2 regions of the Pseudomonas sp. JZ114 genome follow, and region 2 is predicted to be linked to the other one. Evidence: riboswitches for the same ligand, from Rfam matches in the RefSeq annotation. Region 2 holds a riboswitch; the other holds the start of a gene.
The links. A riboswitch is a leader RNA that binds a small molecule or an ion and turns the genes downstream of it on or off. The one in region 2 is predicted to bind cobalamin.
Positions count from the first base shown of each region.

Region 1: it holds a riboswitch for cobalamin, as region 2 does, so the genes downstream of both, cobO (cob(I)yrinic acid a,c-diamide adenosyltransferase) here and cobW (cobalamin biosynthesis protein CobW) in region 2, are expected to answer to the same signal.

Region 1 covers NZ_CP069256.1:2,433,953-2,440,053, forward strand. Annotated here, with positions in the region: gene JQR90_RS11295 (cobyric acid synthase) at 1-273, opposite strand, end outside; gene cobD (threonine-phosphate decarboxylase CobD) at 270-1,259, opposite strand; gene cbiB (adenosylcobinamide-phosphate synthase CbiB) at 1,252-2,160, opposite strand; gene bluB (5,6-dimethylbenzimidazole synthase) at 2,157-2,822, opposite strand; gene JQR90_RS11315 (cobyrinate a,c-diamide synthase) at 2,819-4,120, opposite strand; gene cobO (cob(I)yrinic acid a,c-diamide adenosyltransferase) at 4,117-4,758, opposite strand; cobalamin riboswitch at 4,876-5,074, opposite strand; gene JQR90_RS11325 (YggL family protein) at 5,290-5,655, shown strand; gene JQR90_RS11330 (restriction endonuclease) at 5,711-6,101, opposite strand, start outside.
Region 2 covers NZ_CP069256.1:1,853,552-1,859,652, reverse strand. Annotated here, with positions in the region: gene cobN (cobaltochelatase subunit CobN) at 1-3,060, opposite strand, end outside; gene cobW (cobalamin biosynthesis protein CobW) at 3,065-4,117, opposite strand; cobalamin riboswitch at 4,241-4,430, opposite strand; cobalamin riboswitch at 4,489-4,704, shown strand; gene JQR90_RS08660 (CbtB domain-containing protein) at 4,801-4,986, shown strand; gene JQR90_RS08655 (CbtA family protein) at 4,996-5,682, shown strand; gene JQR90_RS08650 (sirohydrochlorin chelatase) at 5,682-6,101, shown strand, end outside.

The DNA of each region.
Region 1 (6,101 bases), 580 kb from region 2:
ATGAATAATGACCTGTGCGCCGATGTCCGTATTGGGTTTGAGCAACACGGGATTCATATCTGTATGCGGCGCGATTCCACAGGCTTGGGCCTGTACAGCCTGGGCGCGCCCTATCTCACCATGGTCTGCCGTGACGGCACTGTTGAGAGCCATGTTTTGTGGTTTGAACGGTACGACAGCCACTCCCTGGCGTTTGAGCCAGCGGCATAAACCGGCGACCAAGGTGCTCTTGCCGGCATCGGAGGTGGTGCCCTGCACCATCACGGTTGTCATAAGGAATCCTTGTATGCCTGCAAAGCCAGGGTGAGTCGCGTCCACCCGGCTTCATCACCGGGAAGACCAAAGCGGATGCCCGCTATTGAAGGGAAAAAACGCGTGAGGATGGCTCGTCTGGCCAGGAACTCATGAAGCGCCTCAGCATCGGGTCGAGACAACCATTGAAACAGACCGCACCCGCCATCAGGGACCAGCTCGTGAGCGGTCAATATATCAGCCAGGCGCTGCCCTGCCGTCGCAAGCCTCTTGCGCTGCCGGTCATGACCACGCTCATCGAGCAGAATTTCACGTGCCACGGCCCGAGCTGGACCACTGACTGTCCAAGGGCCCAAAACATCGTCCAGTCGCTCCAGCAAGTTCGCCTCAGCCAGCACAAAGCCCAGCCGGACGCCTGCAAGACCGAAGAATTTCCCGAAGGACCGCAGTACGATCAATCCTGGCCGATCCGTCCATGAAGCCAGACTGTATGCGGGAGAGAGATCCATGAACGCCTCATCCACGACTAGCCAACCACCCCGGTGAATCAGATTGGCATGCCAGCGGAGCAGCCGCTCAGGCTCGATAAGCTGTCCGGTAGGATTGTTCGGGTTGACCAGCACCAGGACGTCAAGCGTGCTCAGCGTTGCGTCTACATTGCCCAGTGACAGGGGTACAACACAATGCCCTGCTCGCTCCCAGGCCTGCTCGTGTTCAGCGTAGCAGGGTGCCAATACGCCTATTCGCCCCTCAGGACGAAGTGTGGGGAGAGCCTGGATGGCCGCCTGCGAGCCGGCAGCAGGCAGCACCCGTGGAGCCCTGTAGTAACAAGTAGCAGCCTCCTCCAGGCCGTCGTTTGTCTCGGGCAGACGCGCCCAGGCTGATAACGGTATGTGGGGTATTGGCCAGGGCATAGGCGCAAGCCCTGTCGACAGGTCCAGCCAATCCTCCAACGCGATACCATAACGCTGCGCAGCCTTGCGCAGACGTCCGCCATGCTCAAGCACTGATCACGCCTCCCAGCACGATAACTGCCACCCAGAGTATGACGCCCCGACGGACGAGCAGCATTGCCATATCGATACTGTGCGCTGTGGGTGCAGGCCCCAATCCCAGAATAGGCCGATCATGTAGCTCGCCGTGATAGCGCGCTGGACCACCCAGTGTCACGCCCAGCGCACCGGCGCCCGCCGCCATGACCGGACCGGCATTGGGACTGTCCCAACGAGGCGCCTGTGTTCGCCAGCAATGCAGAGCGGAGCCAAAGTTACCCAACAGTGCATACGTCAATGCCACCAGACGCGCCGGCACGTAATTGAGCCCATCATCTATGCGTGCAGCCGCCCAGCCAAAGCGTTCGAAGCGGGTATTGCGATAGCCCCACATGGCATCCAGCGTATTGGCCAAGCGGTATAGAACAACACCCGGGGCGCCTAACAGGACAAACCAGAAGAGAGCCGCAAAAACAGCGTCGCTTCCGTTTTCCAGTACGGATTCTGTACCTGCCCGCGCGACAGCCTCTTCATCCAGCTCACGGGTTTCCCGGCTGACCACATAGCCAACACGCCGCCGCGCCTCCTCCAGGTTATTACGCCGTAGCGCCAGCGCGATGGGCTTGGCATGCTCGCCCAAGCTTTTAAGGCCAAGCGTGAAGTACAGCGCCAGCGCCTCAACCAGCCAGCCTACGTAGGGAATCTGATCGAGTAGCGCTACCAAGACGACCCACGGTAGTACAGCCATGCACCAGGCCGTCAGCCCGTGACTGCGCCAGCCGCCACCGCCTGGATTGAAACGGCGCTCCAGCGCGTTTGCCCACCGACCAAATCCCACCAGAGGATGCCAACGTCGAGGCTCGCCCAGTATCGTATCCAGCAGCACACCTAAAAAGGTGGTCAGGGCCAGAATCATGTCTTTTCAGTCTCCTTGACAGAACCCCAGCGGTTTTCAAACACGAGCTCATCCAACGGGCGAGCCGTTCGCCAACCCTCCTCGACCAGCATGGGCTGATTGTAGAAGGCCTCGACAGGCCCAAGACACAGGATGGCCAGCGGCTTGCTGCCTTCAGGCATCCCCAGCAGTTCAGCCACCGCAGCCGGGTCGAACAGCGAAACCCACCCCATCCCAAGCCCCTCCGCCCGGGCGGACAACCATAGATTCTGGATCGCACAAGACAGCGATGCCACGTCCATTTCAGGCAGCGTACGGCGTCCGAAGATATGGGCTTCTCGCCCCTCCATGAGGGCAGCCACCAGCAGCTCGGCACACTCCTTTATGCCCTCCACCTTGAGCCGCATGAACTCATCGCTACGCTCACCCAGCGCCTCTGCCGTGCAGACACGCTCGGACTCGACCAGCCGGTAAAGCTCGGCACGCAGCTCCTGATCAGTAATGCGCATGAAGCGCCATGGCTGCATGAGGCCTACGCTTGGCGCTTGATGAGCAGCGCTCAACAGCCGCCGCAGCTGATCCTCCGGTACATGGCCGCCACTGAAATGACGCATGTCACGTCGTTCGGCGATAGCACGATAGACGCCGGCCTGCTCGGCGGAAGGAAAGGCGTGAGGATTCATGGTGCTAGCAGGGCAGCCGCCGTTTCGGGGGCGGATGGCATGTAGAAGTGAATGTAGCTGGCAGTCAGGCGGCCCTGTTGGAACACCGACTCCGCCGTGGCCTTGCCATTGGGGCAGATACCACGCAACGTTGGAGCCAGTGGCGATTCCAAGGATGAGTGATGATACGTATGGCCACGCAAGGTGCCGCTATCGAAGGCAACGCTTTGCAGCGCCAGTGCAGTAAGACGTGGCTGCAAGGTAGCTTCCCCTTCGAGAAGTCCAACCATCTCGCCCTGCTCGCCTGTCTTGTCAGCCAGGCGCTCCAGCAGATAGAGCATCCCCCCGCATTCGGCCAGAATGGGCTTGCCTGCGGCATGATGCGCCCGAATAGCAGACTGCATGGCGGTATTTCCAGACAGCTGTTGAATATGTAATTCAGGATAACCGCCCGGCAAGTAGAGACTGTCTACTTCCGGTAACTGCTGGTCCTGCAACACTGAAAAATGCCGAATCTCAGCGCCCATAGCGCGTAGAAGATCAAGGTTCGCCTGATACAGAAACGACAGTGCCGCGTCGCGTGCAACCCCGATGCGCACATCAGCCAGCAGCGGTTCGACGCTCTTCTTCATAGGGGCCTGAAACAGCACAGGCTCCGGTAGTGAGGTATCGGCACTGGCAGCAATGGCATCGGCCGCAGCGTCCAGACGTGCATCCAGATCCGACAACTCGTCAGCCTGGATCAGCCCAAGATGCCGGCTCGGCAACTCGATACCCGAGTTGCGCGGCAAGGCACCAAACCAGCGCATACCGCTTGGCAAACTGGCCTTGAGCAGCTCGGTCTGCCGGGCGCTGGAGCCACGATTGGCCAGTACGCCAGCAAAGGGCAGATCCGCCTGATAATGTGCAAGACCGTAGGCTAATGCCCCAAAGGTCTGCGCCATGCCGGTCGCCTCAATAATACCCAGTACCGGCACATTGAAGCGACGTGCCAGGTCCGCACTAGACGGCGTGCCGTCAAACAGCCCCATGACGCCTTCGATAAGGATCAGATCAGCTTCGCCTGCCGCTTCCCATAGCAGCCGGCGACTTTCTTCTTCCCCTACCATCCACAAGTCAAGCTGGTACACCGGCGCACCGCTCGCACGGGCCAGGATCATGGGATCGAGAAAGTCCGGGCCGCACTTGAATACACGGACCTTGCGGCCCTGTCTTGTATGCAGACGTGCCAGGGCTGCCGTTACACTGGTCTTGCCCTGGCCGGAGGCCGGCGCAGCAACCAGGAGCGCCGGACACCGACGATGATCATGCAGGTTCAAAATTCGATTCCTTTCTGGGCGCGAATGCCGCTCTGGAAGGCATGCTTGACCAAGCCCATTTCACTGACGGTATCAGCCGCATCGATCAGCGCCTGCGGTGCACCGCGCCCCGTTACGACAACGTGTTGGGAGACCGGACGCGCCTCGATATCCGCCAGCACGTCTTCAACTTTCAGGTAGCCATGCTTGAATGCGATATTCAGTTCATCAAGCACTACGAGTGCTATTTCAGGATCACTCAATAATGCTTTGGCCACAGCCCAGGCACTGGCAGCGTTTTCGATGTCCCGTTGACGATCCTGGGTCTCCCACGTGAATCCCTGGCCCATCACATGGTAACGGACCTCCTCGGGGAACCGCTGGAAGAACATCTGCTCACCGGTACTGACGCGTCCCTTGATGAACTGTACGACGCCCACTTTCAGTCCATGCCCCAAGGCTCGGGCCACCATGCCAAAGGCAGAGCTGCTCTTGCCCTTGCCGATACCGGTGTGTACCAGCAGCAAGCCTCGCTCATTCTGTGCATTGGCGATCCGCTCGTCCATGACAGCTTTCTTACGGACCATTCGCTCACGGTGGCGCTCATTTCGCGCATCATCGACAGGTAACGAGGTGGGGGTTTCCGGGGTATCACTCATGACGCTCTCCTTCAGGCAAGGGCTGAGGCGAACGGAAAGATCTGCTCCGCAAGGATACAGACGAGGCAACGACGCACAACGCCATTAGCCCTGTGCGACGATCAATGCCCTCCGCATTGCCGTGTAACGCCTGAGGCCGGTCTCCGGGCTCGTGAGCGGAAAAAACTCCTCCGCCGCGCCTTCCCAGACAGCTGTCCAGTGGCCTGTGCGACGTTCAACTCACCTACCGTTGCGGGGGCAGCGCCGGCTTGCTACCGGCTTCCCTGTTTCACCTCGTCGACCCATGTCACGAGGCACCTCAAGCAGACGCGCAGGTTACGGGCAAGCCCTGGGAGCGTCAACGAAAGTCATGGCAAATGGGGATAAATCTTTGCGCAGAAAATCCACCGGCGCGACAGATTCATTTCGCTTTATCGTCACCGCGCTATCATATTTGATAGCCATGCTGGCTGAAGCTGGTGATAATGCGCCGCTTTCCATCCAGTCAAACCCTTTGGCTGGCCATGAAGTTATCGAGCTACAGGTCTCCCTATGTCCGAATCTACTGCCAACGATCCCCGTCTTAGCCGCATGAAGCGCCGTATCCGCAAGAAGCTCTATCTGGGCGAGTTCCAGGAACTGGCATTCGAGCTCAAGGCTGATTTCAAGGAATCGCTTGAAGACGAAGCGCTAGAAGCGCTGCTGAGCGATTTCGTCGATTTCGTCGAGTCCCGTAACCTGGACTACATGGGTGGCTTCGGCGAAACCTGGATCGAAGGCACTATCATGGCAAACAAGCGCTACGGCTCGCCCACCGAGGAAGACCGTCAGGCCCTGACCGATTGGCTCAAGGCACGCAAGGAAGTGGCAAGCGCTTCTGCCAGCGAACTCTACGATGCCTGGCACTTTGAAGAGTAACAGGCCATCGTGAAAAGCCCCGGCCAGTGCCGGGGCTTTTTTATTTCTGCTGCGTTCAGGAGGCTGGCCAGTAGATTCGCGTCAAGGGAATCAGAGATTTCAGCTCCAGATCCAGAGACTCGTAATGCACCAGAAGCATGTCGACTAACTGATCCATGTCCATCAGAGCCACCAATTGACCGGCGCGCTCGGCCTCATAGATAGCCTCCTGGCTGAAGCCGCATGTACTGACAAAAATACCCTTGTCGTCAGCCTTCAGACAGTTCAGAAGCTCTCGCAAAGTCTCACCGCCTACGGCACCTTGACGATGCTGAACCTGGACCTTTACATGAGGGGGATGCAGACCCAGGCCATCCAGGGAAGCCTCGATAGCCAGGCTGCCGTTGGACGCAGGAGGCTGTTTGGTGATAAATCCCATGGCGCGTACCAGACCGGATACCAGCTGG
Region 2 (6,101 bases):
ACCAAATACCCGCCAGCCAGCTTGGCGCCGCGCCTCGTCAGTCGCCAGCCCCTTCGCTTCGAGGACACGTTGCTCCTCACGGACCCGGGCGGCCAATGGATTCATATCGTCCGGCTCGTCCAGCGCGGCCACCGCCTGCACCGCGGCATCAAATAGCCTAATCAGGTTGGCGAAGGCATCACGGAAAAAACCCGAAACCCGCAACGTGACGTCTACACGCGGCCGGTCCAGGATTGTCAAAGGCAGGATCTCGAAATCACTGACACGCTGGCTACCCGCCTGCCAGACGGGGCGCACGCCCAGCAATGCCATGGCCTGGGCGATATCGTCGCCACCTGTTCGCATGGTAGCGGTTCCCCAAACGGACAGCCCCAATTGCCGCAGGTAATCGCCATGATCCTGCAAATGACGCTCCAGCAAGAGGTTGGCTGATTGCCAACCGATTCGCCATGCCGTTTGGGTTGGCAGGTTGCGGACGTCTACCGAATAGAAATTGCGGCCCGTAGGCAACACATCCAGACGGCCTCGACTGGGTGCTCCGCTGGCACCTGCCGGGACGAACCGTCCTGCCAGTGCGCTGGTAATGCCCTCGATCTCCGCCGGACCGCAGGCGTCAAGAAGCGGTGCTATATGGCTTTTGAGCTGGGCCAGCACCAGCCCCGCATAGGGCCACTGCGCCTCATTCAACTCACCGCCCAGTGCCTGCTCAATCAGTCGACCGGCCAGTAATTCCAGGCGCTCACGCGTGTCACCGGCGATACGCCAAGGCTCCGTACTGACTGCCCGTAACGCTTCAGGGTGCGGCCCAGGCCAGGGCTCTCCCAACGCAGCATCAAGGGGATCAATATTCAGGCTCAGGTCTTTAGCCAATGCCTGAAGCAGGCTGGCATTACCGCCCTGCCCGTTACCGCGGGGAATACGAACCAACGCCAGCAGGGTATCAAGCCGCAGGCGCTCCTGCGGAGACTCACCAAAGATATGGAGCCCGTCGCGTATTTGCGATTCCTTCAGCTCGCACAGGTAGGCGTCTACCTTGGGTAACCAGTCTTCGGGCGCTTCGGTATCCGAGAGTTTCAGCTCCTGGTCCAGGCTGGAGCTGCGTAACAGCTGTGCGATATCGCCTTGCAGCTCGCGGGCGCGACGCGGATCAAGCAGTTGCGCTTCATAGAACTCATCGGCAAGCCGCTCAAGATCGCGCAAAGGCCCATAGCTCTCGGCGCGCGTCAGCGGAGGCATCAGATGATCGATGATAACCGCCTGGGTACGACGCTTGGCCTGCGCCCCTTCGCCCGGATCATTGACAATGAAAGGATAAATGTTGGGCGTTGGGCCAAGCACGGCATCTGGCCAACAGGTTTCAGACAGACCAACACCCTTCCCTGGAAGCCACTCAAGGTTGCCATGCTTGCCGACATGCATCAGCGCATGGGCGCGATAGACGTGCCTCAGCCAAAAATAGAACGCCAGATACCCATGCGGCGGTACAAGGTCCGGATCGTGGTAAACCGCACTGGGATCAAGGTGATAGCCCCGCGCCGGCTGGATACCTACAAACGTCAGTCCGAACCGCAGCCCGGCAACCATCATGCGGCCGCGGCGAAACATGGGGTCCTGCTCGGGATCGCCCCAGCGTTCCCGCACCGCGTCCTGGTTCACCTGCGGCAATTCGGCGAAAAAGCGCAGGTAGTCCTCCAACCCCAGGCTTTGATGGCATGGCCGTAGATCCAAGCTTCCCAGATCATTCGTCACGCCGTCCAGTAGAGAATGGACCAGGGCCGTTCCGCTCTCGGGCAGGCCTTCGACCGGATACCCTTCGGTCTCCAGCGCTTTGAGAATATTGAGTGCAGCGGCAGGCGTATCCAGCCCTACACCATTACCAATCCGGCCGTCCCGGGTCGGGTAATTGGCCAGGATCAAGGCGGTACGCTTTTCACTATTTGGCAATCGAGCCAACATGATCCAGCGCCGAGCCAGTTCAGCCACAAACGCCATTCGCTCATGAACGGGCTGATAACACACCACATCGCTCTGGCTGCGCTCATCTCGCCAGGCCAGGCCCTTAAAACTGACGGGGCGCGTGATGATCCGCCCATCCAGTTCCGGTAAGGCAATGTGCATCGCCAGGTCGCGTGGACCAAGCCCTTGGGCGTTCTCCCGCCATCCCGGTTCGTTATCCTGGGCACAAATAGCCTGCAGTACCGGCACATCGCGACGAAACGGGCGGAGATGAGGGGAATCCGGGTTGGACTGGGCAAAACCTGTCGTATTGATGATCAGCTCGGTCTCTGTCGCCTCCAGCAGTGCCTCGACCTCAGCAAGGCACTCCGGCTCCTTGAGACTGGCTACGGCAACAGGTAACGGATTAATCCCTTGAGCTATCAATGCTTCGCAGAACGTATCGATGAACCCGGTATTGGCCGCTTGTAGATGACTGCGGTAGAACAACAGGGCTGCTACCGGCCCATCCTCCTGCCAACGCTGCTGCCACGAGCCCAGCGCCTTATCTTTATCACGCTCTGGCGCATACACCGCAACACGCGGTAGCGGCTGAGGCTCGACCCACATCGTCTCACGTCCAAACCATCGCTGGCCGATGAAGCGATACAGCATGCGGGCATTATCCATGCCGCCCTGTCGCAGGTACTGCCAGATCCGCTCGGCATCCTCAACGGAAGAGTTACCCAACGCCATTAGCTCAGGATCGGGTTTGTCATCTCCGGGTACAAGAATCAGCCTGGCACCTTGTGCGGCCAGCTGGGCCAATTGATCTACACCGTAGCGCCAGTACGCCGCCCCGCCCAGCAACGAGACAATGATGACCTTGGCATGCTGAAGCACCTCATCGACATACAGATCAACCGAGGCGTGATTCATCAGCTGCATGGGGTTGGCCAGGCGCAGGCTTGGAAAGTCCTCAGGCAGCCCGCGCGCCGCTTCGGCCAGCAGCGCTAGATGAGAATCGGCACTGCACAGGATCACCAGGTCGCCCGGGGTCTGTGCAAGATGAGCGATTCCGTCGTCGGGAGTAAAGCCGCCGGGCTGAGTCCTGAGGAGATGCATCGTATTAAGCCAGTACGCTGCGGAGTTCAGCGCTGATGGCAGCCTGATCCAGATCCTGGCCAATCACGACCAGACGTGTCTGCCGAACCTCATCCGCCTTCCAGGCACGATCGAAGTGCTTGTCGAAGCGGGTACCTACCCCTTGCACCAGCAGGCGCATCGGCTTGGCCTTGATGGCGACGAAGCCCTTGATACGCAGGATGCCGTGGCGCTGCACCAGCCCGGTCAATGCGTCCAGCAAGACACTCTCCTCTACCTCTGGCAGATCGACCGCAAACGAGTCGAATTCGTCATGATCATGCTCCTCATGAGGCTCATGGTCGTGATGCGTCTTTCGCGCGTCGATATGCAGCTCGGCCTCGGCATTCAGCCCCAGCAGGACAGACAACGGCAGCTGCCCATTGCTCGCTTCGATGATTTTCACGGACGCTGGCAATTCGCTCTCGATCTGGCTACGCACGGCCGCCAGGGCCATTTGCGGCATCTGGTCGACCTTGTTCAGGATGACCAGATCGGCGCTTGCCAGTTGATCCTCGAACAGCTCATGCAGTGGGGACTCGTGATCCAGGTTGGGGTCCAGCTGACGCTGGGCATCGACTTTTTCGGGATAGGCCGCAAACGTACCCAGGGCAACCGCCGGGCTATCCACCACGGTGACAACGGCATCCACGGTGCATGCATTACGGATTTCCGGCCACTGGAAGGCTTGTACGAGCGGCTTGGGCAGCGCCAGGCCAGACGTCTCGATCAGGATGTGGTCGATATCGGCACGTCGGGCCACCAGGTCGCGCATCACCGGAAAGAACTCTTCCTGCACGGTACAGCACAGACAGCCGTTAGCCAGCTCGAATACCCGGCCTGCGGCTTCTTCTTCGGTACATCCGATGCTGCACTGCTTCAGGATTTCACCGTCGATACCCAGCTCACCGAATTCATTCACAATGACGGCGATGCGCCGCCCTTGGGCATTTTCCAGAATATGGCGCAGCAATGTGGTTTTGCCGGCGCCGAGAAAGCCGGTAATGATTGTGACAGGAATCTTGGCCAAGGTTTTCATGAGCTGCCTTATGAAAAAGGGACAGGCAGGCATGACGAAGACGCGCTCATACGCAGTCCAGACGCCACACCGGATCACCCCGCCCGGTTGTCGGAAAGAATACGGCTCACACGTGCAGCCGCATTCTGAAATGTGTTCAAGGCAGGTCTCCTGGCTCACGGCAACGCTTCTCGCCTTCCCGCCCAAGAGCAGTGGCTTCCTGAAAAGCATCGATTAAACAACCGTTTACAGTTGCGGGGGCAGCTGCGGTCTCGCACCGCATTCCCTCTTAGCTTTGGTCATGTGCCAAAGCACCCTGAAGGCGCAAAGGCTACGAGCGACACTCTGGAGTGTCAATCGATGAAGTTGACGCTTCGCCCGTGTTCGTGGTCTGCTTGCGCCTGATTTCAGGTGTCGCCACGCGGTTCGTGGCGGTGAAACGGGAAGCCGGTTCAAGTCCGGCACTGCCCCCGCAACGGTACGTGAGTGTAGATCGATATCCACTGTGCTCGGCTGTAGAGCATGGGAAGGCCGATCTTGCAGGCGTTGGAGCCCCTTGCTCCACCCCCTTCACAAGTCCGGAGACCGGCCTGATTGACGATTGAGCAACCCGCGGTGGGCGGGCGCAGCTGAATGGCGTGGCGCGCAAGCGACCGCGCCTTCGTGCGTTCCCTCATCCTCGCCACACTCCTAGGAGGGAATCCATGAATAGCCAATCCCTGTCTCATGTGCCTACGGCATCCGGCACCCTGACTCAACGCCTGACTGCCGCCGCCCTGGCGTGCGTGTTGGGAGCAGGCCTGGTCTTTCTAGCCGGCTTCTCACACATCGACGCCCTTCATAATGGCGCTCATGACACCCGTCATAGTGAAGGCTTCCCCTGCCATTGAGGCTGTGACATGTACAAACGGATTGCCTTTACAGCCGGCTTTGCCGGACTACTGGCGGCACTGCTCCTGAGCGTACTGCAGAATCTTTGGATCACGCCGCTGATCCTGGAAGCCGAAACCTATGAGGTAGCGGGTGAAGCGCACGCGCATGCCGCTGACACACCTGCTCACCACCATGACGACGAGGCCTGGGCGCCTGAAGACGGCTGGCAACGAACGCTTTCGACACTCGGCGGCAACCTGGTCGTTGCGGTTGGATTCAGCCTGATATTGGCAGGCCTGTTTACGCTACGAGCCCCGCGCCACGCCTGGCATGGCTTGCTTTGGGGCGCTACCGGCTATCTGACCTTTTGTCTTGCGCCCTCCCTGGGGCTGCCACCGGAACTGCCCGGCACCGCAGCGGCTGAACTGACCGCACGGCAAGGCTGGTGGATCGGCACCGCGGCTGCCACAGCCTGCGCCCTGGCCCTGCTATTTTTCACCCGCCATAGGGTGTTGCGTCTGGCCGCATTGGCCCTTTTTGCGCTGCCCCATATAATTGGCGCACCACAACCTGCCGAACAGGCAAGCCTGGCCCCTGAATCCCTGCAGCAACATTTCCAGTTGGCAGCACTTGTCTCCAATGCCGTTTTCTGGATTGTGCTGGGCTGGCTGAGCGCCTGGTTCTACACCCGTGATACAGCTGAGAACACCTGATGACATTAAGTAACAGCGCACCCGCCATTCTCGTCGTGGGGCATGGCACTCGCAGCAGGCCGGGCGTCGAAGAGTTCTTCCGCCTCGCCGAACACCTCAAGAGCCGCTTTCCGGATCGTCTGTGCACCACAGGCTTTCTCGAATTCGCCCGCCCGACCATTGCTGAAGGCCTTAACAAGCTGATCGCAGAAGGTGCTCGCAACATTACCGCCATTCCTGGCATGCTGATGGCCGCCGGCCATGCCAAGAACGACATTCCCAGCGAACTCAACGAGTTCATGGCCGCGAACCCGGAAGTCAAGATCACCTACGGAGTGGAACTGGGCGTCAACGCCAAGATGATGCGCGCTGCACGCGATCGTATCGAGGCGGCCGAAGCGCAGTTTGGCGATGATTACCGTCGCGATGAAACCCTCCTG